Regions from separate parts of the Sphingobacterium sp. UBA6320 genome, predicted to be linked through region 2. Evidence: riboswitches for the same ligand, from Rfam matches in the RefSeq annotation. Region 2 holds a riboswitch; each other region holds the start of a gene.
What was found. A riboswitch is a leader RNA that binds a small molecule or an ion and turns the genes downstream of it on or off. The one in region 2 is predicted to bind S-adenosylmethionine.

Region 1: it holds a riboswitch for S-adenosylmethionine, as region 2 does, so the genes downstream of both, B3P23_RS05095 (O-acetylhomoserine aminocarboxypropyltransferase/cysteine synthase family protein) here and metE (5-methyltetrahydropteroyltriglutamate--homocysteine S-methyltransferase) in region 2, are expected to answer to the same signal.
Region 3: it holds a riboswitch for S-adenosylmethionine, as region 2 does, so the genes downstream of both, B3P23_RS03775 (5-oxoprolinase) here and metE (5-methyltetrahydropteroyltriglutamate--homocysteine S-methyltransferase) in region 2, are expected to answer to the same signal.

Annotation. Positions count from the first base shown of each region.
Region 1 is NZ_DJTA01000008.1:280,996-291,356, forward strand. Features, by position in the region: gene radC (RadC family protein) at 1-564, shown strand, start outside; gene B3P23_RS05090 (homoserine dehydrogenase) at 1,350-2,531, opposite strand; gene B3P23_RS05095 (O-acetylhomoserine aminocarboxypropyltransferase/cysteine synthase family protein) at 2,572-3,879, opposite strand; SAM riboswitch class I at 4,108-4,222, opposite strand; gene B3P23_RS05100 (prephenate dehydrogenase) at 4,811-5,653, opposite strand; gene B3P23_RS05105 (pyridoxal phosphate-dependent aminotransferase) at 5,666-6,835, opposite strand; gene B3P23_RS05110 (ABC transporter ATP-binding protein) at 7,682-9,508, shown strand; gene mqnE (aminofutalosine synthase MqnE) at 9,607-10,361, shown strand, end outside.
Region 2 is NZ_DJTA01000028.1:130,486-140,846, forward strand. Features, by position in the region: gene pyk (pyruvate kinase) at 1-441, shown strand, start outside; gene B3P23_RS17475 (aminotransferase class I/II-fold pyridoxal phosphate-dependent enzyme) at 1,136-2,407, shown strand; gene B3P23_RS17480 (TetR/AcrR family transcriptional regulator) at 2,480-3,115, shown strand; gene B3P23_RS17485 (hypothetical protein) at 3,353-3,718, opposite strand; gene B3P23_RS17490 (sensor histidine kinase) at 3,842-5,674, shown strand; gene B3P23_RS17495 (response regulator transcription factor) at 5,734-6,423, shown strand; gene B3P23_RS17500 (phosphatase PAP2 family protein) at 6,597-7,253, shown strand; SAM riboswitch class I at 7,329-7,433, shown strand; gene metE (5-methyltetrahydropteroyltriglutamate--homocysteine S-methyltransferase) at 7,589-9,901, shown strand; gene B3P23_RS17510 (DUF4833 domain-containing protein) at 10,045-10,361, shown strand, end outside.
Region 3 is NZ_DJTA01000007.1:208,172-218,532, forward strand. Features, by position in the region: gene B3P23_RS03740 (M16 family metallopeptidase) at 1-936, opposite strand, end outside; gene B3P23_RS03745 (hypothetical protein) at 943-1,398, opposite strand; gene B3P23_RS03750 (RagB/SusD family nutrient uptake outer membrane protein) at 1,402-2,856, opposite strand; gene B3P23_RS03755 (SusC/RagA family TonB-linked outer membrane protein) at 2,871-5,822, opposite strand; gene B3P23_RS03760 (hypothetical protein) at 5,883-6,197, opposite strand; gene B3P23_RS03765 (FecR family protein) at 6,209-7,267, opposite strand; gene B3P23_RS03770 (RNA polymerase sigma-70 factor) at 7,330-7,902, opposite strand; SAM-I-IV-variant riboswitch at 8,188-8,281, shown strand; gene B3P23_RS03775 (5-oxoprolinase) at 8,317-8,580, shown strand; gene B3P23_RS03780 (S9 family peptidase) at 9,161-10,361, shown strand, end outside.

The DNA of each region.
Region 1 (10,361 bases), on a different contig from region 2:
GAGGAGACCGCAGTAGAGCTCTGCAAAAGAATCTTATCACGATCGCAACATAATCTGGATAACCTTTCTAAAATGGATGTCGTAGATTTATGTGAATTTAAAGGGATCGGACAAGCAAAAGCTATTACAATAATAGCGGCCCTAGAATTGGGGCGTAGACGTAAAGAAGCTGATCAGATAAAAAAACCATTGCTGAATAGCAGTAAACGGGTGTATGATTATTTTAAATATCAATTACAAGATCTTCCTCACGAAGAGTTTTGGGTACTGTATCTCAATACAGCCTGCAAAGTATTGGATAAACAGCTGATTGGTAGAGGAGGGAATGATTTTACACCAGTTGATATCCGTATTATCTTACGTTATGCACTTAATTGCACTGCTAATTCCATGATATTAATTCATAATCATCCCTCGGGAACTTGTCAAGCTAGTCAAGCGGATAAAATATTAACAAAAAAAATTATAGATGCATCCACGCTAATGGACATTCGAGTCAATGATCATGTGATCTTCACAGACAATGGGTACTTCAGTTTTCGCGATGAAGGATTAATGGATTAAAGTTAGGTTATCGAGCAAACAATAAGTCTATCATTTAATCTTGAATCAGAAAATAAGGGGAGTTATAGTCTCCCCTTATTTCCATTAATCGTTAAATTTTCTTTTTTGCCTTCTATATAGAATATAGATAATTGCCAGTAAGGCAACTACTGCAAGAATTATATAACTTGAATTAGAATGTTGTTGTGTATTGACTGCATTGGTATCTGCAAAAACCAAGTTGCCTACCATTATCAGTAGAATTGTTAACCACTTAGCCATAATTTATTATTTATTTAGTAACTCCACAATATAGTGATATTTAATATATCAAGCAAATTTTCTGCCAGTTATTTGTAATTGTGGATTGTGCTATATTATTTTATAAAATAAAGTGTTGAAATCATATATTGACCATGTTTTTTTTAAAGCACTTAAGATGCTGTATAATTTTGTGTATTCTGTTAAAGGATATTTGTTATTTATGCGCTTGATGCGTTGGAATCGAATCGTGTTTTATAATAAATCTTATTGTAGGATGTTTTTTTACTTAATTCTTGAGGAATTTTTGATCAAAAGATCGATACTTGGTTTTATTTGGAGCTAATTGATATGAGTTTGATCTCTAAAAATTAAATATCAGGACTGAGTCTGTATTTGGTATGTAAGTAAATGTCGCTAAACAGATTTGGGTAGAATATTTTTTGATAAAAAAGAACGCTTTATCCTGATATGATGAATAAAGCGTTCTCTTGTTGGATCTACAAACAGCATAATGCTTGAAATCCGATTGATCGTTGTGTTAATTAACCGATCTCAGCGATGAAATTACCTATTTGATTGATTTCATCTTTATGTGCTGTGATTTGCTTAAGATTGATCGTCCCGATGATATATTTAAAGTCAGGAGCATAGTATCTTTCGATGATTTCAGTAAAACCTAGTTTTTCGATCAGGTTGTCTTCCTCATATCTTAAATACACTTTAATTTCATGATCATTGCTATAAGATAGTGCATCGATGTTTAAATGTTTCTTATACTCATATCTATAATCATAACGCAAAGCTGTGATATCAGATAAGACAGCAGATCCAGTAGGGTGACCGCCTGCGCCTTTTCCGTAGAAAAATTGCTCGTCGGCAAAAGCTGCTTTCACAAGTACACCATTATTTTCATTCTCTACATTAAACAAAATATTATCTGCACTGATAAATTTAGGAATGACATAAAGGACTACCTTACTGTTATTGATTTCACGTGCAGTAGGGATAAGTTTAATTTTAAAGTTTTTTTCTTTGGCAAAACGTATATCTTGTGCACCTAATTTATCAATACCAATATTGAACACATCATCTGGATTGACATAGATACCATAGGCATGTGAAGCGACAATGGTCAATTTAAATTTTGGATCAAATCCACCAACATCTAAAGTGGGGTCGGTTTCTGCAAACCCGAGATCTTGTGCTTCCTTCAATGCATCAGCGTAAGGTTGATTCTCGTTGAATACTTTTGACAGAATAAAGTTCGATGAACCATTGAAGATACCTGTTACAGCATGTAATAATTCATTGTCATAGTATTCTTCCAGATTACGAATAATGGGTATACTTCCACATACAGCTCCTTCATAAAGTAAGCTAGTGCCATATTCTTGTTGGATAGCCGCTAATTCCTCCAAATGCGTAGCAATCATTTTTTTGTTTGCTGAAACAACATTTTTTCCAGATTTAAGCGCACGAACTGTTAAAGCATATGCTGCTTCTGCATCATCGATTAATTCTACGACTGTATTGATATCTGGATCGCCTAATACAGCTTCTGCATCCGTTGTAAACAACTCTGGGGCAAGTGATCTTTTCTTGTCAGCATTCTTGATGACAAATTTTTTAATTTCTAAATTTAAGTTTTTAGTCTTGATAATGTCGTACAATCCTTGTCCTACAACTCCGAATCCAAACATTCCAATCGTTAATTTCTTACTCATAGTTGTTTTTTACGCTTTTATATAATGGTGCTATCTGAAATTATTTTATTTTATCGAAAGCTTGTTGTAAATCATCTTTAATATCATCGACATGCTCAATTCCTACCGATAACCGTAATAACCCAACAAATACTCCTGCTGCTTTTTGTGCCTCTGCACTGAGTTGCTGGTGTGTTGTAGCGGCTGGGTGGATGATCAATGATTTTGTATCACCTACATTTGCTAGATGGCTAATTAACTCTAGGCTATCTATAAAAGCATCGGCTTTAGTGACATCGCCTTTTATCTGAAAAGAAAGAACCGCTCCATATCCATTTTTTAGGTATTTCTGTGCATTTGAATAACTTGGTGAGCTTTTCAAGCCCGGATAGTTCACTTGCTCAACTTGCGGATGCGCTTCTAACCATCTAGCGATTTCTAGGGTGTTGTCTACATGACGCTGAACACGTAGCGAAAGCGTTTCTAGACCTTGTATAAGCTGGAATGAGTTGAAAGGTGATATAGCCGGTCCGAAATCACGAAGGCCTTCCACACGTGCACGGATTGCAAATTGGATGTTGCCAAATGGACCATCTGGGCCAAATACATCTGCGAAGACCAATCCATGATATCCTTCAGAAGGTTCAGAAAATTGTTTAAATTTACCATTGCCCCAGTTATATGTACCACCATCAACGATGACACCGCCAATACTTGTTCCATGTCCGCCGATCCATTTTGTCGCAGATTCGACAACAACAGAAGCACCATGCTCTAGCGGTTTGAATAGATAGCCCCCAGCTCCAAAAGTGTTATCTACGATTAAAGGTAAATCGTGTTTTTTAGCAACTGCAGCTATTTTATCAAAATCAGGAATATCATAACTTGGATTTCCAATTGTTTCTAAGTATAATGCTTTCGTATTTTCATTGATCAATGACTCAAACTCCTCAGCTGTTGTCTCTTTCGTGAAGCGGACCTCAATTCCAATTCTTTTAAATGCAACTTTGAATTGATTGTATGTACCACCATAAATATGGCTACTCGACACAAAATTATCACCAGCCTCTAAAATATTATTTAATGCGATGAACTGCGCAGCTTGACCAGAGGCAACCGCCACTGCAGCAACACCACCTTCTAATGCAGCAATGCGTTTTTCAAAAACATCTGTTGTCGGATTCATCAGACGGGTATAGATGTTTCCAAACTGTTTTAATGCAAATAAGTTAGCGCCATGTTCCGCATTTTCAAATACGTATGAGCTGGTTTGATATATAGGTACTGCACGTGCGCCAGTAGTTGGGTCTGCAACTTGTCCTGCATGAACTTGTAGAGTTTCGAATTTTAAATTTTTATTTGTAGACATGGTTTTTTATAATTAATTAGTTGAATATTTTCGTGAATATTATAGAGTGAGGATCTGCACATGTAGATGCACTTGCTATCCATTAAGTAAAAAATGGATAGATCTAACAATAAAACATAAACATGTGCTCAAACATTCGCATTGAAGTTGATGCAAGAGTTGTAAATGTTACGTTGGTAATTGAACTTACCCTGTTGTTTTTTTGTAATGTAAATATCATTGTCGTTTCATTTATATCCTCCATAACAATATTGATATGGACAGGAATTGGCACCTTTTCAAACGTATTTTGAAGGTTGCCAGTGGGTCATTGAGCCAGTCTCTCGCCACTTCTTTATAAATCAAGACCTGATTGAAAGGTTTTGATTAGGTGTATTTCGATTCGATCTACGTTGCAAATATATGTCTTGGAATTTAGAAACCAAAATATTTTGAATTATTTATTTAATACATGAGTAAGAAATGTAGTTTCTTTTTCTTGAGAAAAAGGTGTAATTATTAAATATGAAGAGTGTTAAGTAATTTAGGTTAATTATGGAATCAAAAGAAAACAAAGGATAAGGGAGATGTGCGTCTTCGCATTCTTAAAAGGTGAAAAAAACGCTTTGCACAAATCGGTTACAATTCGACATCTATTCGTAAAGTAGCCGCCAATCCGCTATAATTCCCATTATTATCTATCTGTCCTATAAGGACAAGAGTGATATCGGATATGCTGTTCATCAAGAAGAGCATTTACACATTGATCCTAGTAGAAATAAAGGTTGAATCAAAAGAACAAGTTGATGATTCTCTTAGTTTAGAGAAATGGTTGATTGTATGTGATCGCACAATGGCCGATGATGATGGCTGCGAACAAAAAAATGCTAGAAGTATTGGCTTCTAGCATTTTTTAACTTAAGTGAACGACCCTAAACTAATAACAGGAGCTTTATTTTATAATGCGCTTTATTTTATTAGATTTTTTAATCAACTTATGTAATTGTGTATAGTTTTCCTCTTGAATAGCATCTTTCAGAGCTTGCAACTGTTTAATATTTTCTTCCAATACTTCTAATACGTTTACTCTATTTTGTTTAAAAATAGGTGTCCACATATCGGGAGAGCTTTTAGCCAAACGTACTGTGGATTCAAATCCAGAACCCGCTAATTCAAATATCCTGCCCTGTGATTTTTCTTTTTCTAATACCGTTAAGGCTAGCGCAAAAGAAGTCAGGTGGGAGATATGTGAAACATAAGCGGTATGGGTATCATGTTCTTCCGCAGTCATAAATGACGTGCGCATTTCCAGTTGTTCAGTAATGGAATCTGCGAGTTCAAAAGCGTCTTCATCAGATTTAAAAGCCTCCACGTAGACCATCATTTTATCTTTGAACAAGTTTGGTAAAGCTGCTTCTGGGCCAGAATATTCAGTCCCTGCCATAGGGTGAGCCGCCACATACCGACCACGATTTGGATGTTCTGAGATCAATTGTAAAATATTAAGCTTAGTAGATCCCATGTCAATAATGACTTGGTCTGTTACTAGATCTAATAATTTTGGTGCCAACGAGATAATCGCATCCACAGGAGCCGTGAGAATAATGACCTTGCATTTTTCTAGTGCCTCTTCCAACGTTGCTTTCTGATCGATAAAGCCAATTTGCAATGCTTTTGTTAAGTTAGCATCACTTTTGTCGACACCAAATACCTGATCACAAAAATGCTTTTCTTTTAGTTTCATGGCGACTGAGCCACCAATTAAACCGACGCCAATAATGGCTATATTTATCATGTTATTTTAATCTTAATTCGTTTCTTTAACTTCTTTAATTCGCTCAATAGCCTCTTGCAACACTTCAACTGAAGCACATAAACTAATTCTGATATAGGAGTTTCCAGCAGTTCCAAATATACCTCCTGGAGTAATGAAGACACGTGATTGATTTAATACCTCATCACTAAGAGCGTAGCCCGATTCGTAACTGTCAGGAACTTTTGCCCACACAAATAAACCAACTTGATTTTTTTTGTAGATACAGCCTAGCATGTTCATGATTTCAAAAACTAATGCTCTTCTTTCATTGTAGATTCCATTTAATTCTTGATACCACGATTGATCTAATTGTAATGCTTTGGCCGCAGCAAGCTGTGCTGGCAAGAACATGCCAGAATCCATGTTGCTTTTAAATCGCAGCACTTCATTGATACGTTCTTCTGCACCCACTAACATACCGATTCGCCATCCAGCCATGTTCGATGACTTACTTAATGAATTAAGTTCTAAGGCAACATCTTTTGCTCCTTCAATAGACATAATGCTCTTAGGGCTGTCTGTCAAGATAAAACTATAAGGGTTATCGTGGCAGATTAAAATATGGTTTGCCTTTGCAAAAGCAATCAATTCAAGATAAAATCCTTCATTCGCACTAGAGCCCGTAGGCATATGTGGATAGTTGATCCACATCAGTTTTACTTTCGATAAATCGTTTTCAGAAAGCTTTTTAAGATCAGGTAACCAATCTGTTTCCTCAGATAAATCATAGGTAATAGCTGTGGCTCCACTTAGTCGCACTGCAGCGGCATAAGCAGGATATCCCGGGTTTGGTATTAAAACCTCATCACCTTCTTGCAAGTAAGTCATGCAAATATGAACAATACCTTCTTTAGAACCTATTAAAGGTAAAATTTCTGTATTTGGATTGAATGTTGCCTGATAATAGCGTTGATACCAATCTGCAATAGCTTGTCTCAATATAGGCGAGCCTTTATAGTTTTGATAGCCATGTACATTGGCTTTAGCCGCTTCTGTCGTCAAGGTCTGAATTACTTCAGGATGAGGTGGTAAGTCTGGGCTTCCGATACCTAAATTAATCACACGAGCACCTGCTTTATTGAGCTCATCAATTTCTCTTAATTTTTTTGAGAAATAATATTCTTCGGTTTGTTGCAACCTTTTGGCAACTTCTATTTGCATTATGTTCTGGTATTTTACTATTTACAAGGACTAAATTAGGTTTTTTCTATTAAAATAATAGTATAACCCATTGTACATTTTAAATAATGTTGCTTTTTAAATTATTGATATTTCCGTTGCATATATTTTTGTTGATGTAGTGCATGGTGTTATTGCATTCATCTTGATCAAGATTGCGGTTTTGAATTCATCAAAACATGGAGCATGATTATCAATAGATATGGTGTACGTTGATATCAAGTATAAAAGGCTTTTTTATCCGTAATCTATTGTAATACGTCTCGATATATATGTAGAGCGACCCCAATATATCTTATACATGCAAGCAGGTTGCGAACAGGGTAGTATCATGGTGAAAATACTATAAACACGGACTGAACACGGACTCAACATGGACTTAACATGGACTTAACACGGATTTAAGATGAATATAATAAGCATATCATACCTATTTATGATGAAGCAAACTCGAATAATCTGCGAATACAAGCTCTACTTATTGAAAAGCTAATGCCAATAAAAATTGGGTTTATTGTTGTTAAATCGTGTTTTTTGTAAATTTATTAAAAGATTAGTAATCCCCTCAATAGATTGATTGGCATAAACTAGAGTTATGCTTGAACGGTTAATAATCAATCAACGAGTCCGAGTCAATTATGATCAATAAGATGTTTTCTGAGTTATATTCATAAATCATAATGCAAAACCGCTAGGTATATTGTGGTTTAAATTTGGTGTTTATTGGATGAAATTTATAATATCATCGAAGTGCAAGATTTCATTCCTTGAAAGTATTCCTTATATATTGCGCGTAATTTTAGTATTTTTGCTACCTTAATATTATAAATGAAAACTTACTTTAGGTTATTATCTTTTGCCAAACCCATTGAGAAATACGCAATTCCGTATATTATCTGCACCCTAATTACGGTTGTATTCAGCACATTGAATTTGGCGTTATTAGCTCCTTTGTTGCAAACTCTTTTCAATACAGATCAAGTTTCTTCTCATGTAGTATTAGCAAAGCCCGATGGATATTTTGATATTCTCGGTTACTTCAATTATTATGCAAGTCTGGCTAACCAACAGTTCGGTGCTTATGGTGCATTGAAGTATGTCTGTATCGTGATCGTAATTTCCGTATTTATAAGCAATTTGTTTCGTTATTTAGCCCAACGAATTATGGAAAATTTGCGTATTCACACTTTATTGAATTTACGGAAGACGGTATTTGATAATGTCATGGATCTACATTTAGGCTATTTTAATGGACAGCGTAAAGGCGATATTATTTCCAAAGTATCTTCTGATGTTCAGGTTGTACAGTATTCTGTTACAGGTACATTGCAGGTTGCTTTTAAAGAGCCACTTCAACTCATTGCATATCTGGTTATGTTATTTGTTATTTCTGCAAAACTGACTTTATTCGCTATGCTCGTCATTCCAGTATCTGCTTTTTTTATATCTAAAATTGTTAAAACTTTAAAGGCACAAGCGATTGCTGGTCAAACATCTTATGCGAATATGATTTCTTTCTTAGATGAGGCATTATCTGGTGTTCGTATCATTAAAGCCTTTAACGGAACAAATTTCGTTAAAAAAAGATTTAATGATGAGAATGATCGTTATGCGGGTATCATGCGTGCAATGGCAAGGCGCCAACAAATGGGTTCACCTGTATCTGAATTGTTAGGTGTGATTATGGTCGCTATCATTTTATTATATGGTGGTAATCTGGTTTTATCAGGGAGTGATGAGTTTGGAGCATCTGAGTTTATTGCCTATATCGCTATCTTCTCACAAGTAATGCGTCCTGCAAAAGCATTGACAGATGCATTTAGTAATATTCATAATGGTATTGCGGCTGGTGAGCGTGTACTGGAATTGATTGATACCAAAAGTGAAGTTACTGATAAGCCTAATGCGAAGAAAATTACTGATTTTAAAAAAGCGATTGAGTTTCAGCATGTAGATTTCGCTTATGGTGAGAAAAACATTTTAAAACATATCAATCTAATTATTGAAAAGGGAAAAACAATAGCGCTGGTCGGTCCTTCTGGAGGGGGTAAATCTACTTTGGTGGATTTAATTCCGCGTTTTATGGATGTTACAGCAGGTCAAATTTTGTTTGACGGTATAGATTTAAGGGATCTAGATCAAGAATCTCTACGCACAATGATAGGTGTAGTGAATCAAGAGTCTATCTTATTTAATGACACCATCTTTAATAATATTACCTTTTCCAATACATCTGCGACCCAGCAAGAGGTTGAGAATGCTGCCAAAATAGCTAATGCTCATGAATTTATCTTGAAAACAGAATCCGGTTATCAAACGAATATTGGTGATCGTGGCGCTAAACTTTCTGGTGGCCAACGACAACGAATTTGCATCGCGCGAGCTGTATTGAAAAACCCACCCATTATGTTATTGGACGAGGCAACTTCGGCATTAGATACGGAATCCGAAAAACTAGTTCAAGATTCTTTATATAAGCTTATGGATAATCGTACTACGGTAGTCATTGCACATCGATTAAGCACCATTCAGAATGCAGATAAAATTGTGGTGATAGATGGTGGCCAAATTGTAGAATTTGGAAGTCATACAGAATTGATTCAGAAAGAGGGTTTGTATAGAAAATTGATCGATATGCAACAGTTCACAGATTAATGGTTATTTCATTGATATTGCTGTACCAAAAACAAGGCTAGATTCTACGAATTTAGCCTTGTTTTTGGTACATTTGTTATAGACTAGGAGACATGATAATGGATGCTAAAGAAAAATTAAATTTCTTACTTTCTAATCCGCTTTTGGATAGTGAGTTAAGAAATATAGCAAATAAAGTGTTGCAAGAAGAACGCATCACATTTGATGAGGGTGTATACCTTTATAAAAATGCCGAATTGGGTTATTTGGGTGTTTTAGCGAATTATATTCGGGAGAAAAGACATGGGGATATCACATTTTTCAATCGTAACTTTCATATTGAGCCTACGAATGTGTGTGTTTACGATTGTAAGTTCTGTTCATATTCCCGTATGATCAAAGAGCGTGCAGAAGGATGGGAAATGGAGGTAGATGGTATGATGAACATCGTAAAGAAATATGATGATGAAGCCGTTACAGAAGTTCATATTACTGGAGGTGTCGTGCCCAAACAAAATCTTGATTTCTATGCGGAATTTTTTAAAAGATGTAAGGCACATCGTCCAGAATTGCACATTAAAGGTTTAACGCCAGTAGAATATTACTATATATTCAAGAAGGCAAAACTGAGCCATTATGAAGGTATGAAATATTTGCAGTCTTGTGGTCTGGATTCGATGCCTGGTGGTGGAGCAGAAATCTTCCATCCAGAGATCAGAGAGCAGATTGCACATGATAAATGTACTGCAGAACAATGGCTAGATATTCACGAGCAAGCACATAAATTAGGGATGCATACCAACGCAACCATGCTATACGGTCATATTGAAGAGTTTTGGCATCGTGTGGATCACATGGAAAGATTGCGTCAACT
Region 2 (10,361 bases):
ATGAGCAAAATCATTATCCACGTGGAACAAACATCTTATCCATATTATAATGAGAAAGTTAGTGAGATTAGTGATGGAACTAAAATTCCTGATGCAATTTGTGCATCTTCAGTATATTTAGCTAAGAAAACAGATGCAGCGGCAATTGCTGTCTTAACATCGTCGGGTGCTACTGCATTTGAAATCGCAAGTTACAGACCTAATGCAGACATTATGGTATTTACAGGAACTAAAAAATTGTTACGTCAATTGAGTTTATTATGGGGTGTTAAAACCTTCATATACGACAAATTTGATAGTACTGACGGTTCTATTCACGATGTCAACAAATTTATTGTGAAAAACAACTATATCGCTCCAGGTTCGATTGTGATCAACACAGCATCGACACCTTTAATCGAAAAAGGAAAAACGAATACCATTCGTGTTTCTCAATTGTAATCAAAACAATATAAAAGATAAAAAAGCTCTCCAATATGGAGCGCTTTTTTTTTGCAATATACCTCAATTCTCTCCAATTCAAAATCTTATTCTTCTCAATTCAAAATACAATTAACACTGACGATCCCAAATAGTCATCAAATTTATTCATGAAGTGAAAGTAACGTGATTTGAACCTCACTCGTATTCATGTACATCTTGGAAAATGTTATTCACACCTATGATATCCAATTTAATAGGCTAATAAGTAGTTACATAAAGCAGAGATTTTTCATTTTTATTTCAAATAATAAAATGATTTTATTGATAGCAATTTACAATTATCTCCTATTTATGACAATTATATTGATTGAAATAATTGTAAATAAAAATTATTATCATTAATCAACAAAAGCAGAACAAAACTTTCATAATCAATAATTTACAAAAAAAACAATTTAATGAGCTTGTTTACTGAAAGATATGCTATTAAGATCTTTCTCTCATAAAAATAACTAGCATCCATGAAAGCATCAAACACTTCCGAAAATTGGCGCTATATAATTCATAAAAAAAGCATAAATTTCACTATAATTAGATTTTGATATTGTTATTAGCTAATTGTAAGTACTGACTATCAATCAGTAACTACCTAAAAGTTCTCAATAATTAGAAAAAGCATTTTAGTAATTACACTTCCCAAAAAAAGCTCACTATGATTAATCATAACATTGACTTCAACAAAGCTAGCTTCAAAGAATTTGAAAATATACCACATTACGATATTGTACAATCTGCAAACGCTTTCCAAGAATTTATAGATTACATGAGCGATCATGATCAAATGAATTTTAGATTTATTACAGCAGGATGTGGTCCAATTGTTCAAGTCAAAACACCATTTATGAAGGTAGCAAAAGAGTGTATCAGCTTAGTGTCCAATGACTACCTCAATTTTACACAACATCCTAAAGTGAAACAGGCTGCGATTGACGGGATTATGAAGTATGGTACAGGAGCCGGAGCATCTCCGCTTATTGGAGGGCACCACGAGTACCATGTGCAACTCGAAGATCAATTATCTAGTTTTTTTAATAGACAACGGGGATCATCAATTGTATATACAACAGGATATTCTGCAAATGCAGCAACTCTACAATGTTTATTAAAGGCGGAGGATTGTGCAATTGTTGACATGGAAGTACATGCAAGTGTTTATGAAGGCTTATTACGTACTAATACTAAACGCTTTCCACATAACAGTATGATTCATTTGGAACGAGCATTGGTCGATGCAGAAAATAAATATAGAACCAAATTAGTGATAATAGATGGCGTATACTCTCAAAATGGGGATTTAGCAAAAATCGACGAAATATATCATTTGTGCGAAAAATATGGTGCTTATTTAATGGTAGATGATGCACATGGGATCGGTGTAATAGGAGAAAACGGAAGGGGCTGTATGGAAATGTACAATTTATTAGATAAAGTCCATATTATCTCCGGTACCTTAAGCAAAGCGTTTGGGCACATTGGAGGATTTATTATTTCATCTCCCGAGATCATCAATTATTTACGTCACCAATCCCGCCAACAAGTATTTTCGTCCACCTCCACTCCCGCATCCAATGGGCTTATACAGGCTATAAAACTAATCGATGAAGAACCAGAATGGCGTACAAAATTAGCTGAAAATATTTCATATTTTAAAAAAGGTCTATTATCTTTAAATCTAAACATTGGAACGTCACAGTCTGCAATAATTCCTATAAAAATCGGTGATCCACACAAAACATCTCAAGTTGCAAGAATGCTTTTAGCTGCTGGTGTATATGCAAATTGTATTGTCTATCCTGGTGTTTCAAAAAAAGATGCCCGAATAAGAACAAGCTTAATGGCAACCCATACTAGAGAAAATTTGGACCACGTATTAAATGTACTTGAACAAATTGCGAAAAAAATTAATCTTACAAAGACCACATAAAATCAATCATTAAAGAAAATGATATATTTAAATTAACTTTGAACCTAATGTTTAACCACATACACAACTACCATGGCTAGAAAAACGTATCAGGGGGAGAAAAACGACAAAAGTAGAACAATGAATAAGCTCATTCATTCTGTCGGCATTGTTTTAGAAAAAAAAGGATATACAGGCTTAACAATTGCTAATATCGCCAGTACAGCAGGTGTCGATAGGAAGTTAATCTCTGTATATTTTGGAAGCGTTGAAAACCTAATTGAAACGTACATCAAAGGAAAAGATTATTGGGTAGAAGCGACAGCTGCCGCAGAACAAACATTAGCAAATTCTAAAGATGACAGTACGCGTTATTTTCTAGAAAAACTGTTATTGGAACAAATTCACTATTTTGCATTAAATGACGAAATGCAAAAAGTTGTTCTGTGGCAGATTAGTGAAAAGTCAGATATTATGTCCCATGTGACACAATCGAGAGAAAAAATGAGTTCGCTCTTCTTTCCATATTCTGACAAGGAATTAGCAGGTAAAAATGTAGACCTCCGAGCAGTTTCAAGTTTACTTGTAGCAGGTATTTACTATTTAGTATTACATACAAAAATGACTGATAGTACTTTTTGCGAGATCGATCTTACAACCGAAGAAGGTATGAATCGTATTAAGGAGGCTGTTAAGTTTATTTTAAAACAGACTTATGAGGCGGAATAATAATGAGCATTAATTTACGACAATAAAGAATCTAGTAGTGAGTAAGCACCTTTGTTCAACATTATCAATATATATAACCAAAATATCCTATTACTATTAAAATATAGGTAATTCCCATTATCCCTTAAGAACTAAAACAAAACATCACCATTCATATTATTTTGGTGGTGAATGAGTGAGTATGATTTATCATATAGAATAATATCAAATATATGTTCCAAAAGAAAAAATCAGTTACTACTTTTCTTTGGCATCCATTCTATTTTTTAACGGAGAATCCATTCGATGGATCAGACTATCTTGTAAAAATTTGACACTATCTGTTAATCCTTTATTTTTCAACTGAGGAATACTGTTTCGTATTGAAAACTCTGAATGTTCAATAGAATTTGGTATCTTAATTGCAGAATTTTCATCAAGCTTTTTATATTTCAAATGGTAATGAACATTTGAATCTTGCGGAATCTTTAAAAAAGGTGCTTTCGAATGGAATTTACTGTTATTTGAATTAATCTTCCCTTTCAAGGTATCCTTAGACATAATTTGTGCTCGTGTTAAAAAAAAGCAAATAGAAAAACAAAACAAGGTTAATATCTTCTTCATATTTTTCAACTATAAAAAATGTTAATCTAAATTAACCAATAGCATTTTAAAATGAAACAATAAGCTTGTTAAACATTGTTAAATGCCGTTAAATCAAAGAAAGCATTCCTATATTTGTAACAAATGAAGAAAAGTAGCATCGTTTTGATTATTAGCTTGATGACCCTCGCCTTATTGGGCGTTGCGGCTATGCAATTCTATTTTATTAGAGAATCATACCGCCAAAAATCACAGCTTTTTGATGAATCTGTTAATGCGTCTCTAACAGCTGTTGCCGGCAAAATAGAGCGTAGAGAAGTTATTGACTTTGCGAAAGTACAGCAACAAACGAATATTAAAAAATACCAGTTTGAGCAAGAGAAGCAGCGACATCTAGCCGAGCAGCTGAAACTTCAAAGAGAGTTAGAAAATCTCAGATCTGAGCAATATGCTATTAAAGAAAAATTTAAAGAAGCAGAAGATCAATTGAAAGAAACTTTCCCAAGTGTTATTTCAATTGAGAATTCATTTTATGAAACCTACATCAATAGAAAGAATAAAGAGAATGTATTGAGTATTGATGTTATTAAATATAATAGTCCAGACCATGTCGTAAAAGAATATGTTGAAATTGGCGCTACCAAATTTTTACCTCGAGTAAACGCAAAAGATGATAGTGCCCGATTTGTTATTCCAACGATAGACCCTGTCCTAAAGCAAGCTATTGAATACAAAATAGCGACTTTACCCCCAAGATCTAATAAACAAATCTCAAAAAAAATAATTGAACTTGAAGATCAACTCGAAAACATGAGTGGTCAAAATTTAATTGGTAATGGGAAAAATGTATTTGATACCATTGCTGCCATTGGTGGTAAAAAAAGCGGTATTATAGAAGATGTAGCTATCGGTATGGAGTTATCAAAGCGTCCCTTTCGAGAGCGTCTAAATATCAATCTCATTCAAAATTTATTAAAAGAGGAATTATCTGAACGCGATATCCACTACCCTTTCAACATTGAGGTTCGAGATAGCAGTAATATTGTTTTCCGAATACAAACCATCGATAATATTATCAAACCCAATAAAATAACGCGCTATTCAACGGCCCTATTTAAAGGTGATATTGGCTCGCCTCCTGGAAGACTAAGCGTTTATTTCCCGAGAAAGAGTACAATTATTGTCGATAATATGAGTTATTTGCTACTCCCAACTCTAGCTTTACTTTTTCTTTTAATCGGCTGTTTTGCATATACCTTACTCATCATATTCAAACAAAAAAAGGTTTCAGAAATGAAAACTGATTTCATAAACAATATGACGCACGAATTTAAAACTCCTGTCGCTACGATCATGATAGCCAGTGAGTCTCTACGTGATCCCGAAATCATATCAGATGAGCGTCGAGTAAAGCGACTTGCCAATATCATATATGATGAGAATGTTAGATTAGGCAATCATATTGAACGAGTCTTAGATATAGCCCGTCTCGAAAAAGAGACTTTAAAACTAGAAAAAACGCCTATCCATATTAATGATCTATTATCAGCAGTGCTGGATAGTATGCAGCTGCAATTACAAAAAGTAGGTGGTAAATTTGAACATCATTTTGACGCAAAAAACGATGTTGTAGTAGGTGATGAACTTCATTTATCAAATGTATTTTTCAATTTGGTGGACAATGCCATTAAATACAGTAAAGATAATCCACACATAACTGTTAAAACTAAAAATACAAAAGACAGCATTCACATAACAATTATTGATAATGGGATCGGAATGGCAAAGGATCATCTCTTAAAAATATTTGATCAATTTTACCGCATTCCAACAGGAAATGTCCACAATGTGAAAGGCTTTGGGTTAGGACTTTCATATGTGTACGATATTATCAAAAGAATGAATGGCAAAATTCAAGTAAAAAGTGACAAAGACAAGGGAACACAATTTGACATCGTATTACCTATAAAAAATTAAATTTAAATCGATATTAATTTCGTATATTATCATCAATATTCGAACAAAACCATAAGAATATGCAGAAGATATTATTAGCAGAAGACGATCCAAACTTAGGAGACTTATTAAAAGATTATTTAGAGCTTAAGGGAAAATTTGATGTTACCTTATGCACTGATGGTGAAGAGGCCGTCAATCAATTTCGCAAAAGCACATATGATCTATGTATCTTAGACGTCATGATGCCCAAAAAAGATGGCTTTACAGTCGGTAAAGAAATCAGGAAAATAAATACGACAACCCCGATCATATTTGCTACCGCAAAAGGCATGATGGAAGATAAGACAGAAGCTTTTGAACTTGGCGGCGATGATTACATCACAAAACCATTTCGAGTAGAAGAATTACTCCTTCGCATAAATGCGTTGCTCAAACGTGTTATAAGAGAAAAAGATGATCAGGTTGTGAGCGATAAATTTGAAATTGGAGAATACTTCTTTGATTATACCAGTCAGCAAATAGCCCACAAAGGTGTGCAGCAGAAGCTATCGACAAAAGAAGCCGAATTATTAAGGTTACTTTGTTTAAAAAAGAATGATGTACTGACAAGAGAAGAAGCACTTTTAAAAATCTGGCATGATGACAATTATTTCACAGGGAGAAGTATGGACGTTTTCTTAAGTAAACTGAGAAAATATCTACGAGATGATCCAAAAGTTGAGATTGTTAACGTACATGGAAAAGGCTATAAATTATTGGTCAGCTAATATACATTTACTCCGAATAATAAAGAGATGTTAAAACATCTCTTTTTGTTTATCTTGCTACAATGAAAATATCAATAACAATTTTTTTTATCCTTTCTATCTTTTGCTACTCTCCATCTCTTTATGCGCAAAGAGATACTTTACAAAAAAATAATGAAGATTTTGACACCAGTATGAGTCAAATAAATTATAAACAATTAATAGTACCCGCTGCTTTAATGACTTATGGCATAATCTCCTTAAACAGCCCATACCTCAAAAATAAAGATCAACAGATAAATAATTCCATAAACAATGATCCATCAAAAACATTCAAATTTGATAATGTCAGTGCTTTTATTCCTTCAGCAGCTGTTTACGGTCTCAATTTCCTAGGTGTCCCAAGTAAACATAACTTCAAAGAACGTCTAGCCATTAGTGCGATCGCTCATGCCATCACCTTATCTACGGTATACACGATCAAACAGACCACTCCTACTTTGAGACCAGATCGTGCTGATCATGAATCATTCCCATCCGGACATACTGCTGTCGCATTTACGGGAGCCGAGATGTTATGGCAAGAGTATAAAGATCAATCCATTTGGTACGGTATCGCAGGATACACAATAGCTGCGGGTACAGGGTACCTCAGAATGTACAATCAGAAACATTGGTTTTCGGATGTCGCTATGGGAGCAGGTATTGGTATCATGGGAACAAAAATAGCATACTGGCTATTACCCCTATTTGATAAACATTTGCAATCAAGAAAGACAAGTTACTTAACCATGGCAACTCCATTTTACAATGGGAAACAACTTGGTGTATCTGCTAATTTTCAATTTTAAGCCTTGATTTATTGTCATTTTGATATAAAAGTTACAAAATATTTGTTTTTATAAAACTAATTCCGATATTTACAGCGCTTATAGAGAAAGGCAGAGGGAATAGACCCAATGAAGCCTTAGCAACCTGTCGATTGACAAGGTGCTACATTCTACCCCATCAAAAAGTGGGAATGATAAGCTAGACACAAATATATCTTGTGCCCTCCTCTCTAAAAGCAATCAAAAAATTTAGTAAATAGATTCAAGAATTTTTGATCGTTTTTTATTTCAAATAAAAAAAATCCATCTAATTTCTTGCTTCGTTAAGGTTGAACAAATAAAATAATTTTATATTTATGTTACTAACGAACAACTTAGGTTACCCACGTGTAGGTGCCTTCCGCGAGTTGAAAAAGGCCAATGAAGCATATTGGGCTAAAAAAATCAGCGCGCAAGAATTATTGCAGGCTGGACTGAAAATCCGTGAAGGCAACTGGAAAACTCAAAAAGATGCTGGCATCGATTTGATCCCTTCAAATGATTTTTCATTTTATGACCAAGTATTAGACTTGACTCTAACTGTAGGTGCTATTCCAGCACAATACCAATCACTCTTAAACAACGAAGATAAAGGATACAATTTGGACCTTTACTTTGCAATGGCGCGTGGTTTTCAACAAGATGGCGTTGATGTAACGGCAATGGAAATGACAAAATGGTTTGATACTAACTACCATTACATTGTTCCAGAATTCGTAAAAAATCAAGAATTCAAATTGACTTCAGAGAAATTCTTAAACGAATACAATGAAGCAAAATCTTTAGGTATCGAAACTAAGCCTGTATTAATCGGCCCAATCTCATACTTATTATTAGGTAAAGAAAAAGAATCTGGTTTCAATCGTATCGATCTAATCGATAAGTTGGTTCCCGTATATGAAGAAATCTTAGGCAAATTGGCTGCTGCTGGTGCAAAATATGTACAAATTGACGAGCCATTTTTAGCTTTAGATATCGATGATGCAACACGTGCTTTATACACTAGTGTATTTACTAAATTAGCTGCTGCTGCTCAAGACATCAAAATTATTGTAACGACTTATTTCGAGGCATTACGTGACAACGAAGAAACCGCTCTAAACTTACCAGTTTATGCTGTTCATGTTGATCTAGTAAGAGGTGAAAATCAACTCGACACTATATTAGCTAAAGTTCCTGCTACATTAACACTTTCATTAGGTGTTGTTGAAGGACGTAACATTTGGAAAAATGATTACGAAAAATCTTTAGCACAAATCAAAAAAGCGGTTGATGCTCTAGGCAAAGACCGTGTATTAGTAGGACCTTCAAGTTCCTTATTACATGTACCTTTTGATTTAGACAATGAGGATAACGAAGAATCATTGCCTAAAGAAGTTAAAAATTGGTTAGCATTTGCTAAGCAAAAATTAGCAGAGGTAAAAGATCTAGCGATCTTAGCTGAAGGTGAAGTAGATGCAAAAACTGCGGAGCGTTTCGAAGCTAATAAAGCTGCTGCAGAAGACCGTCGTACATCTTCTTTAATTCACAAACCGGAAGTCAAAGAGCGTACTGCAAACATCACTGACGACGACGCAAAACGCACATCTTCATTCGCTGCTCGTAAAGAAGCACAGCAAGCTAAATTTAACCTTCCAGCATTCCCAACTACGACAATTGGTTCATTTCCACAAACAAAAGATGTCCGTAAATGGAGAGCTGATTTGAAAAAAGGTGCAATTACTCAAGAACAATATGACAAAGAAATCGCAGAGGAGACAGAAAGAACAATCCGTCTTCAAGAGCAATTAGATATCGATGTATTAGTTCATGGTGAATTCGAACGTAATGACATGGTTGAGTATTTCGGAGAGCAATTAGCGGGTTATGCCTTCACTAAGAATGGTTGGGTACAATCATATGGCTCACGTTGTGTAAAGCCTCCTGTTATTTATGGTGATGTTTACCGTCCTGCTGATATGACTGTTCGTTGGTCTTCATACGCCCAAACTTTGACTAACCGTCCGGTAAAAGGGATGTTAACAGGTCCAGTAACGATCTTACAATGGTCATTCGTACGTAACGATCAACCACGTTCTACCACAACTTATCAGATTGCATTAGCAATTTTGGATGAAGTACAAGCATTAGAAAAAGCAGGTATAAAAATTATTCAAATCGATGAACCAGCAATTCGTGAAGGTCTTCCGTTGCGTAAAGCCGATCATCAACAATATTTAGATTGGGCTGTGCGTTCATTCCGTGTTTCATCTTCTAATGTAGATGACGATACACAGATTCACACACATATGTGCTACTCTGAATTCAATGATATCATCGAAGATATCGCTGCAATGGACGCTGATGTAATTACCATCGAGACTTCTCGCTCACAAATGGAATTATTGGATGCATTTGCGGCTGACTTTAAATATCCAAACGATATTGGACCAGGTGTATATGACATCCACTCTCCTCGTGTACCGAGTACAGAAGAAATGGTTGAGTTATTGCACAAAGCTAAAGCTGTAGTTCCTGCAGAACAACTTTGGGTGAATCCTGATTGTGGTTTAAAAACACGTGCTTGGCCAGAAACTAAAGCTGCTTTAGAAGCGATGGTTGAAGCTGCCAAAATCTTAAGAGCTGAATAAGTTTAGCGTTTTAGAATTATAAATATAAAAGATCCTGAAGTAATTTTACTTCGGGATCTTTTTTTTACAAAAAAATAATACGCTCTATCTATTTCTTTAACACAGAAAGATTAATTTTACTGTAATCAAAAAAAGTGTATATCATGAAAATTTTAAGCTGGTTTTTCTGTTTGCTGTTTTTTTCATCTATCTATATCTATGCACAAGAAGGTTATCCGATCCCTCCTTTCAAATCTAACACCCTTTTTTATATTCAACATAGCGAAGGCCATAACACTTATGTATATGAAGCCAATATGATTGATAAACAGCATCTCAATGCCAACATTCCTATCAATAACTATCGAATTTTGTATGATAAAGGAGGAGAAATTAAACCTTTAACGAGTATTCAACAAAAATTCGCATACGGAATCATTTCAAAAAATTTAGAGAACAATATAGTTGAGTTTGAGATTGT
Region 3 (10,361 bases), on a different contig from region 2:
GATCAGCGTATTGACAGCATTCCGTTTTAAATTTTCAAAAAAATCAGCTTCCGTTTTCACAGCTTTAGACGCTGGTAAAATTCCGATATAGCTGAAATCGATGGTATTGGCCTCTTTGTCTGTATAGATTTTGATCAGCGTATCTGCATGGTTTGACAAATGGTAAGCAATTCGTTTTGCTTCTGGTTTTCTGTTTTTAGCATTTCCAAATAGCTTTTTGACCATCTTTTCAACAACTTTGGGATCCTGATTGGTGACCACTGCCAGCCCCATCAGATTTGGTCTATACCACTTTTGGTAGAAGTCGACCAATGTTGATCTTTGAAAATGGCGGAGTATATCTAGTGTACCAATTGGTTTACGGTCGCCATAACGAGAATTAGCAAAGATAAGTGGTAAAGTTTGGTCACTTAATCGCGCAGAAAGTCCTTCTTTTGTGCGCCATTCTTCAATGATAATACCACGTTCTTTTTCAATCTCGAGCGAATCAAAGCTTAGATTAAAAGCCCAATCACTAACGATATCCAAGGCCTTCTCCAAGTTTTCATTCGTTTTACTATTGATCGTTATTTTATATACCGTCTCGTCATAGGAGGTGTGTGCATTAAGATCTGCACCAAATTTCACTCCCAGAGACTCTAGATAACTAATGACCTCATTTTTTGGATAATGTTTACTTCCATTAAAAGCCATATGTTCAACAAAATGGGCTAACCCCAATTGGTTGTCTTCTTCTTGCAAACTGCCAGCATTTACAAAAAGTTGGATAGCAGTCTGTTGATTATTGGTGTGATTTGGATAGATAAAATATTGAAATCCGTTTTTCAATTTTCCACGCAATAACTTCGGATCCTGCTTCAGATTCTGAGCCTGCAGAAATCCTGTCGAGACAAGAATAAAGGTCAATAACCCTATTATTATTTTCACAAATGCCATGCCCATCTAGATTTTAGTAATTTTTAAGCTCGACTGTTTATGGTCGGGACCTGGCATACCGATCGTAATATCCTTGTCATTACTAAGCAATCTGATGATTAATGTATTGTCCTTTCCTTCTTGGATGGGATGATTGATCCAACGAATCGTGATAGGCATCTCGACATATCCTGGCTTAAACAGTAAAGATGAGCTTGGGTTCAAGATCTCGTAATCAATCCCTTCTGTAAGGCCCTCACCTACAATGATCTCATATGTCAACGTAACAGGCTCAAACTGACTTTTAGTACTGAAATAAACCTTATAGTCCACCGGTTCATTTCGATTTGACTGTACGGTTATTTCTGAATCATTATTTTGGTGTATATAGAAAAAAGGGTGATCATAAGGTGTCTCCAGCTCTTTGTTACAAGAAACAGATAACAACATCATAAACCCCATTAAAAGTAGCATCTTTTTCATGTCTTATTTATTTACAGTAGGATTTGGTTTAATTGATGGATTAGCGTCCAGTTCAGTTTTCGGAATCGGTAAGATAAAGAGATCATTGGGATAGTTGACAGTGCAATTAGCTGCTCCGCAATCCGTACCACGGTTTAGACTTTCTTTATAACGCATAATATCATAGATCCGTTGACCTTCAAACGCGAGCTCTTTGCGGCGTTCCATTTTGATCTGGTCTAGCAGTTCTTCTGGAGAACTATATTGTACGATGATGTCAGCCACATTTTTATTCAACGCTCTTGCTCTGATCATTTTAATATCCTCCTCTGCTAAGCTATACTGTTTAGTATGGTAATAAGCTTCGGCACGATTGAGGTATAGTTCAGAAGTACGGATCACTTTAAAGTTGACCGGCCAGTTGATATCTGGTATAGCAATATTTTTTGCATTTTTAAGCGAAATAGAATTTCCCGAACTGGCTTGTAGTTCATATAGGTTTCTCCTCACATCAGTAGTCTCAAAGAAATTTAAAAATGCTTTGCTTGGGTACGCCAAAAAGGATGTGCGATCTGAATAAAAGCTAGACATATAATTTGCTGATCTCGTATTAAGATTCAGTTGCCAGATAACTTCAGACTTGATGCTGTTATAGTCCGATAACTGACTCTCTGCTATAAACATGTCTTTATAATCAGCATTTTTGACTAATGGATAGCTTCCTTTTGACACGACTTCAGAAGCGTATTGGATAGCTTCATCATAACGTCCCATATATAAATAGATACGAGACAACAAGGCACGAGCGGCGTCTGAAGAAGCATAGATACGTGTAGCGGGACTCAAATTATCTAGATACTGGATCCCCGTCTCCATATCTTTTATGATTTGCGCGTAAGTGTCCTTCATCGTTGCGCGCGGTAAATTTTGCGGTGGTAGAGGCGTTACTGTTGGAATAGGAATTCCTGGATGACTTGCATCAGCTGTATACGTATAGTGTTGTGCATATACATTGGCAAGTGCAAGGAAAAGTAAGCCCCGGATGATGTGGCTCTGCCCTAAATATCTATTAAAATCATCCAAGTTACCATTCAGAGTAGGTTGAATACCTGCTGCAGAGTTGATGATATTATTGATGTTATTTAAGGCTTCATAACCTGAGGACCAGATAGCCATGGTCCCACCGGTTCCATCCTCTTCATCAACATTATAATTGTAGTCTGTCAACATATAATTTTGAGTTGATGTCGTACTGCGCTGTACATCGTCGCCACGCAAATCACCATATATGCCGTATTGAGACTGAAAAAAACGAGAAGTTAGACTATAACTACCCATCAAGGCATCACGCATGCCATTGACATTTGAGAATAACTGTTCTTTGCCCAATTGCCCGATAGGCGCTACTTCTAAAAAAGAGCTGCCACAACTTACTAATGAAAAACAGAGGGCAGCAAACGTATATTTAAATAATTTCATTTCAAATTCTTATTTTAAAAACCAATATTGATATTCAAAGAATAATTAAGCACTCGGCTGGATTCTGAAAGCATATTGGCATAGGTATTATCTACGACACTACTGCTTGTTACACCGTATTGCTTAGCTAATGCTTCATAATTCTTGATTGTCCCTTTTTTTGCTGAATAGGGTGTCCATATCGCCAAATTGCTGGCCATAGCGGTCACTGAGATATGACTTAATTTTAAGCGTTCTATTAATCCGGCTTTAAAAGTATAACCTAAGCTGATGTTGTCCAATTTGAGATATGTCCTATCCAATAAAAAGCGAGTAGAATTCATGATGGACGATGTACTTGTATTCGAAAGTCTAGGCGAAGTGGCCAATTGTCCTGGAAAACGCCAAGAATTTAACATATCAATGGATTGATTTCCGCTTAAAATACTAAGACCATCCAAACCATTGTTTCTTCCTGCTTGATCAAAATAAAGCCCTCCTTTTGCATATTTAAAAAAGACAGAAAAGTTCCAGTTATCATATGTAATATAGTTAGTCAGACCACCGTAATACTTGTGTGTCGCATCACCAGCAATGACCCGATCATTGGTATTAAAAGTTTTGGTAATATTGCCATTTACGTCATACCACATCGGATCACCAGTAGAAGGATCTACGCCAGCCCAACGTACTAAATAGTAAGATCTTGAGTTATAACCAGGACGCATAATCGTAGTTCCGGATACCCGATCGATATCTTCATTTAACTCCAATACTTTATTACGATTGGAGGATAGGATAAAACTGGCACTCCAATTAAACTTTTCTTTTTTGATGATATCTCCGTTCACGCTCAGTTCGAGTCCCGTATTTTGCATTTTACCTACATTTTCATAGGTACGGCGAAATCCGGTTACCATCGAGACATAGGCATTGTCAATCATATCATGCGTTACATTACGATAATATTCTGCAGCAATATTAAATCTTTCAAATAATCTAAAATCTATACCCGTGTTGAGCATTTTGGTTGTTTCCCATTTCAGTCCGTCATTGACACCTCGTGTCATCGTTGTACCAGAATTACCGCCATAACTATAGTCGGCATCGTATTTATAAATACCGCTGGCATAAGATGAATTAAATCTAGAGTTACCATTGTTCCCGTACGACACTTTAAATTTCAAGAAATCGATAACTTTATTTTTAGGCCAAAAAGACTCATTACTCGCAGTCCAGGCAGCTCCTACAGAAATAAATGTACCCCATTTAACATCCTTTCCGAAATTGGAACTTCCATCTTTTCGATAGGTGTAGTTGATCGCATAGCGTTTGTCATATACATAACCAGCCCGCCCAAAATAAGAAAGTAGAGTCTGTTTGTCACGACTTGTTGTTCCTACACGACTTGTTACTGCCACAAAACCAACTTCTCGGATATCGTCATTGGGAAAATTGCTTCCTGTCGCAGAAACAGAACGACGCTCCTCTTTTCTCGCTTCGGTACCCACTAAAAAGTCAAAATCTCCACCAAATATCTTCCTATCAAAAGTCAATGTATTGGTACTGATCAAATTGAGCACTTGTGACTGTCCTCGATATGCACTTCCATTGCTTGAGGCACCAGAATAATTATACATCGAATTATACATATCCTCATTGACACTGGTAAAATCAGCTCCATTCAGATTGGTAAACTTTAATCCATCCATTAATTGATAGCTGAATCCTAATGATCCAAGCACATGGGCGGCTTCTTGTTTCTGATCATTTTGATCCGATAATCCCGGCATATTTTGCAACAAATTACCATTTGGATCTCGTTCTATATAACTTCCATTAGGTCCATAAGGACTGATGAGTGGACTGTATTGAAAATAAGCATTTCCAGGATTGAACATATCGTCTTTGGTATAGGAAGCCGACATGGTTGAATTGATAATCAAGCGTTTTCCGACATTACCACTTACATTTGAACGTACATCATACCGCTTGGTGGTGTTGCCAATGATCATGTGTTTTTCATCGTACACATTGGCAGCTAGGAAATAGCGTGCTGCATCTGTGGAGCCCGAAAGACTTACATTATGCAAGGTTGTCAAGCCAGTACGATTGTAGACATCTGCCCAATTTGTATTTTGATTGGTATCTAATTTACCCAGTTGATCCATCATTCCCATATCTTTGACGAGATTCAGGTATTGAAGACCGTTGAGCTGGTTGAGGTATGTCGTGGGACGTTTATTGATCCCTGAACGGAATGTATAATTAAGTTTTGGTGCTCCCTTACCTTTACGAGTGGTGATCAAGATTACCCCATTTGAACCATTGGCTCCATATATGGTCGTAGCACTTGCGTCTTTAAGGACGGTCACGCTCTCGATATCGTTGGGATTTATATAGGTCAATGGACTAATCGAGTTCTGCATCCCGGGGATCGAATTGGTCGTTCCGCCGGTATAGAGCGGTACGCCATCCACCACCCATAGAGGCTCATTGGAAGTTGTTCCACCTACCGTGGACGATTCACCACGTATGCGTGTACTGTAGCGTGATCTGGCTGAACTATTCGTGCCCGCATCTTGTGAATTGAACTCTACTCCGGGTATAATACCTTCCAACAAAGCATCAAGACGAAGTGTAGGTCTATTTTCTAATTCCTTTCTTGTGATCACAAAAGCAGATCCCGTCTGATTTTCACGCGACTCTTTGGTTCCATAAGCCGTGACAATAACTTCATCCAGGTAATCCATACTCTTCTCCAATACAATCCGCGAGTTTTTCATGATCTCCTTGACAGGTATTTCCTGCGATTTATATCCGATATAGCTGATGATCAACGTACCTTCCACAGGGGCTACGATATTGAATTCGCCACGATTGTCCGTACCGATCACTTTGCTCGTACCTTTTAAGGCTACACTTACACCGGCTTGATTGGCAGCTGTTTTTCCGTCTTGATCATCAACGACTACCCGCCCCTTCAACAATACAGTAGAGCCCTGCTTTACTTTTGGCTTGGTAAGTGTAATCGTTTTATTGACAATCTAATATTCAACATTTAGTGCTGTGGATAATTTTGCTAGCGCTTCCTTAATCCCATTTTCATTGAGCGCAAGCTGTAAAGCAGGATCGTTTTCCAAAATATCAGCATCATAGACAAAAGAATAACCAGATTGGTCTTCGATCTGCTTTAAGACAGTTTTTAAAGGTTTTTTGGTACCATCTACTTGAATTTGCTGTGCAAAACTATGCTGAGAAGTACAGGTCAGCAATCCAATGGCCACCAAGGTAGTGAGTTTAACCGAAAGCAACTCGGGCTTTAAAAAAGCCGGGCTTCGTTTAAAGAATTTTTCATTCATTTTATTTAAGGTTAATTATTTGCAAAAGTTACATACAGAAGATTTCCTTTAAGCTGGAAATTTCCATTCGTTAGGTTTTTCATGATCTCAAGCACATCGGCGGTTTTGGAACCATTTGCTATTTTACCGGAAATATGCTGATTAGGTATAGATGTCTGATATACAACCTCAAAACCATACCAACTACTCAACTGGTCTAGGACTGATTTAATAGATTCATTATCAAATTCAAAATCTAGATTGCGCCAAGCCTCCTTATCCGATCTGGTTAGTTTTTCACGAATGAAGGAGCCATCTGTATTGAGCACCATGTCATTTGGTTTTAAAATCAAGCTTTGACGACCATTGGTCAATTCGATTTTACCCTCATGCAGTGTGGTTATTGTTTTTTCAAGGTCGGCATATGCTTTTACATTGAATTTTGTTCCGAGAACTTTTATTTGCTGATCTGAAGTTGTGACCACAAAGCTCCGTCCCGGAATGGTCGTTACTTCAAAATAAGCCTCGCCTTCCAAGGAGATTGTCCTTTGGGAAGAACTAGCATAATCTGGGGATAGAGAAATTTTAGATCCCACATTTAAAGTTACTTTGGTGCCATCAGGAAGAATGGCTTTTGTAAATTCACCTTTACCTGTTGCTAATGAGCTCAACGATTTATAGTTCCTCAGATCCACATAATTTGCTGTATCAAGAAAATCCTTTAGGTCGCCACTGATCTCTTCGCTCTGACCTGTATCATCTGTTATTAGAACTGCTGACCTAAATATCGGTTTATCAACGTCAGATTGTTGGTTTAACCATATCCAAGCAACCGCTGCTGAAAAAAGCACGATGGCTGCTGCGACTTTCCATAACCATTGTATCTGCTTCATCTTCACTGGAGCGATACGATTGTTTATATTTTCCCAATGTTTCTGTTGGAGTTCAACAAGAGGGACATCGCTATCAACCTCGGTCTGACTATCGTCAAAACTATTATACCAAAGCTGAAATTGGCGGATCTCATCCTTAGAAGCCGTACCCTGGTTGATACGGGCAATAATTTCTTTTATTTCTTGTTGCGATTTCATATGATTAACAATCGTGGTCTATAATAGAAGTACCACAAGTATCAATCAACGCACGCCGAAAATTAAAAAAATAATAAAGATTTCAAATTATTTATAAAAATCCTCAAATGTTTTAGACTTTTACTTATTTGATTTTCAACAGTACGAGGTGAAATATTCAATTTTTCAGCGATTTCCTTACTATTGAGATTGTCGATTCGAGAATAATTAAAGATAATTTTGGTCTTCTCCGGTAGTCGTTCTATCTCCTGAAAAATAAGTTGCTGAAGTTCTTTTGAATTCAAGGCATCATCCAAATTAAGTTCTTCTATCCGATCCAACAGACCATAGGAGGTATGATCAATATATTCAACTCGAGAAGATCGGTTTAAATATTTGATAATAGAGAATTTAGTTGCCTGAAACAAATAGGCTTCAAGATTTTGAATTTCGTCAAGTTTGGGGTTTTTCCAAAGAGAAACAAAGATATCCTGTAAAATATCTTCCGCAATATCTGTCTGTGGAAGCCTGTTATTACAGATTACAAATATCTTATCCCAATACCTTTCATAAATGATCTTAAATGCTTCTTGGTCTCCAGCTCGGATCAACTTTTGTAAAGTTAAATTATCGAGTGAGCTATAGTTGTTTTTCATTTTTATCCCCGTTCTGTCGAATATCTACAAAACGAATCCATGTGATGGGCCAAAACTACAATAATAATTAAAAGAAAACAAGACAGTTAACCATCGAGAACTCGGGTATTCGGTATTTTACCCCAATAAAGGAATCGCGTAACTGCATCAAAAAAATATCCATATCAAACTTGATCATGAAGCTATAGCAAAATCTATGTAGTTAAGCATAGACCTATGCGGGAAAAGAATATCATCCAATTATTTTAAAATAAATTTTGATTCAAAATAAAATCTACTAACTTTGTAGAGTATTCAGAATTGCACGATGCAATACCAACCGAGTTAAGTAACCGCGGTGGTAAATTAATATGGGTTTCGACCAAAAATATCTGGATACAGTTTATGGTTTAATCCTTTAAATTTTTAAATTGTATGTCAACACCAAATCTTTATCAACACTTACTGGAAAAATTCAGTTATTACACCATCAATGAACTGATACAACTCAACAATGATACGGTATCGGAAAAAGGCTGGGGTTCCTCCAAATCCACATTTCGCACGGCTCTCATCAGTACTTTTTCTAAAAGAGGTTTAGACCTTTCCAACATTATTTCAAGAGAAGATGGTTTTACCTCCGTCAAGTATGTAGCAGTTCGATTAGAAAAAAACACGCTTGTTCCAATTGTTCAGTAGGATAGTCAGAACGACATGATCTTTGCAATTTATCTACTAGTCTAATGAATCAGATCCACAGCTTGTTATACTCTAAATTGGCATTAAAAAGATTAGGATATCAAGCTTACAAAAAGTAGTTCAGTTATTTTACTAATAAGCTTCAGTTGTTTATTATTTTCGAACAATTGAAGCTTTTACAAAATTATATTCCTTAAAAGTATATTTATCGTTTATCATATCTACTTTAAACAATAGTTCTCTCCTGATTTATTTCCAATTGCGAGCACAATATTAATACTCTAAACAAAAGATGCATCGATAGTTTGTGCCAAGCATATCTGCATTTTTTATTTGATACTCTGCTTTAATTTCCCAAAAATACGGATATGATCACCTGATCATTACATAATATGTATCTACCTAAAATTTTCAAAGCTTTTATAAAATGACTTCGTCAAAAGCCTTCCTAAATAGAAAATAGGAATTACATTAGATAAAGTAGATTTTGTATCTTGCATGCTCATAATTGTATTTTTTATGAATCGAGTGAAAAGAGCTCAATCCATGATCACACTCCTTATTAAAATAAATTATTTTGATGAAAAAAAAATCTTTAATAACGCTTTCTGTATTACTTTGTGCTTCGGCAACTATGGCGCAAGAAAAGAAAGAAACGAAACTAACTGTTAATATGGAAACACCAGCAAAAACTCCATTAGACCCGCAAACCCTATGGAAATTAGGCCGTGTTTCTGCCGAAGGAATCTCTCCTGATGGTAAAACATTGGTATATGGTGTCTCTAATTACGCTGTGGAGACCAACAGCTCAGAGAAAAACTTATACACCTTATCATTGGAGACAGGCAACGCTACTCCCCTAACCAGTGAAAAAGGCGGCGAGTCTGTGGTACAGATAACAGAAAATGGTGATATTATTTATTTGTTCAAAGGTCAGCTTTGGAAAAAGAACAGATATAAGGGTGAAGCTGTACAATTGACAAATAGCGATACTGAATTAGAAAATGTCAAGTTATCTCCAAATGGTCAATACATATTATTCAGCAAAGCTGTTTTAATCAAAAAGTATCACAGTACAGATAAATATCAGGATTTACCAAAGTCCGATGCCTATGTATTCGACAATCTGGACTACCGTCATTGGGATACTTTTAATAATGGAAAATTTAACCATCCATTCGTGGCTTCCTATAATAATGGAAAAATTGGTGAAGCAATTGATCTGTTACAAGACGAGCCATTTTACAGTCCTCAAATGCCATTTGGCGGATCGGAAGATTTTGAATGGACGCGCGATAGTAAAGCGATTTTATATGTGAGCAAGAAAAAATTTGGTACGGACTATGCTGTAAGTACCAATACGGATATCTACCGTTATGATCTTGCCACCAAGCAAACAACCAATCTAACTGAAGGAATGCTTGGATACGACACCAATCCAACTTACAGTCCGGATGGAACCAAGTTGACTTGGTTGAGCATGAAAACGGATGGTTACGAAGCGGATAAAAATGATATCATTGTGTTTGATAAAGCATCTTCTCAACGACTAAATCTAACCGCGCATTGGGATGGTACCGTAAACTCTTTTACCTGGAGTAAGGACAATCGCAAAATTTATTTTGTAGCACCTGCTAAAGGAACGGTACAACTATTTGAATTAATTGTTCCTACTAATTTTAAGAACAAATCCTTAGCGTCCATCAAACAGATCTCTGAAGGAAATTTTGATATTACAGGAATTGTTGGGCAGGTCGATAATCAGTTAATTGTAACTTCTA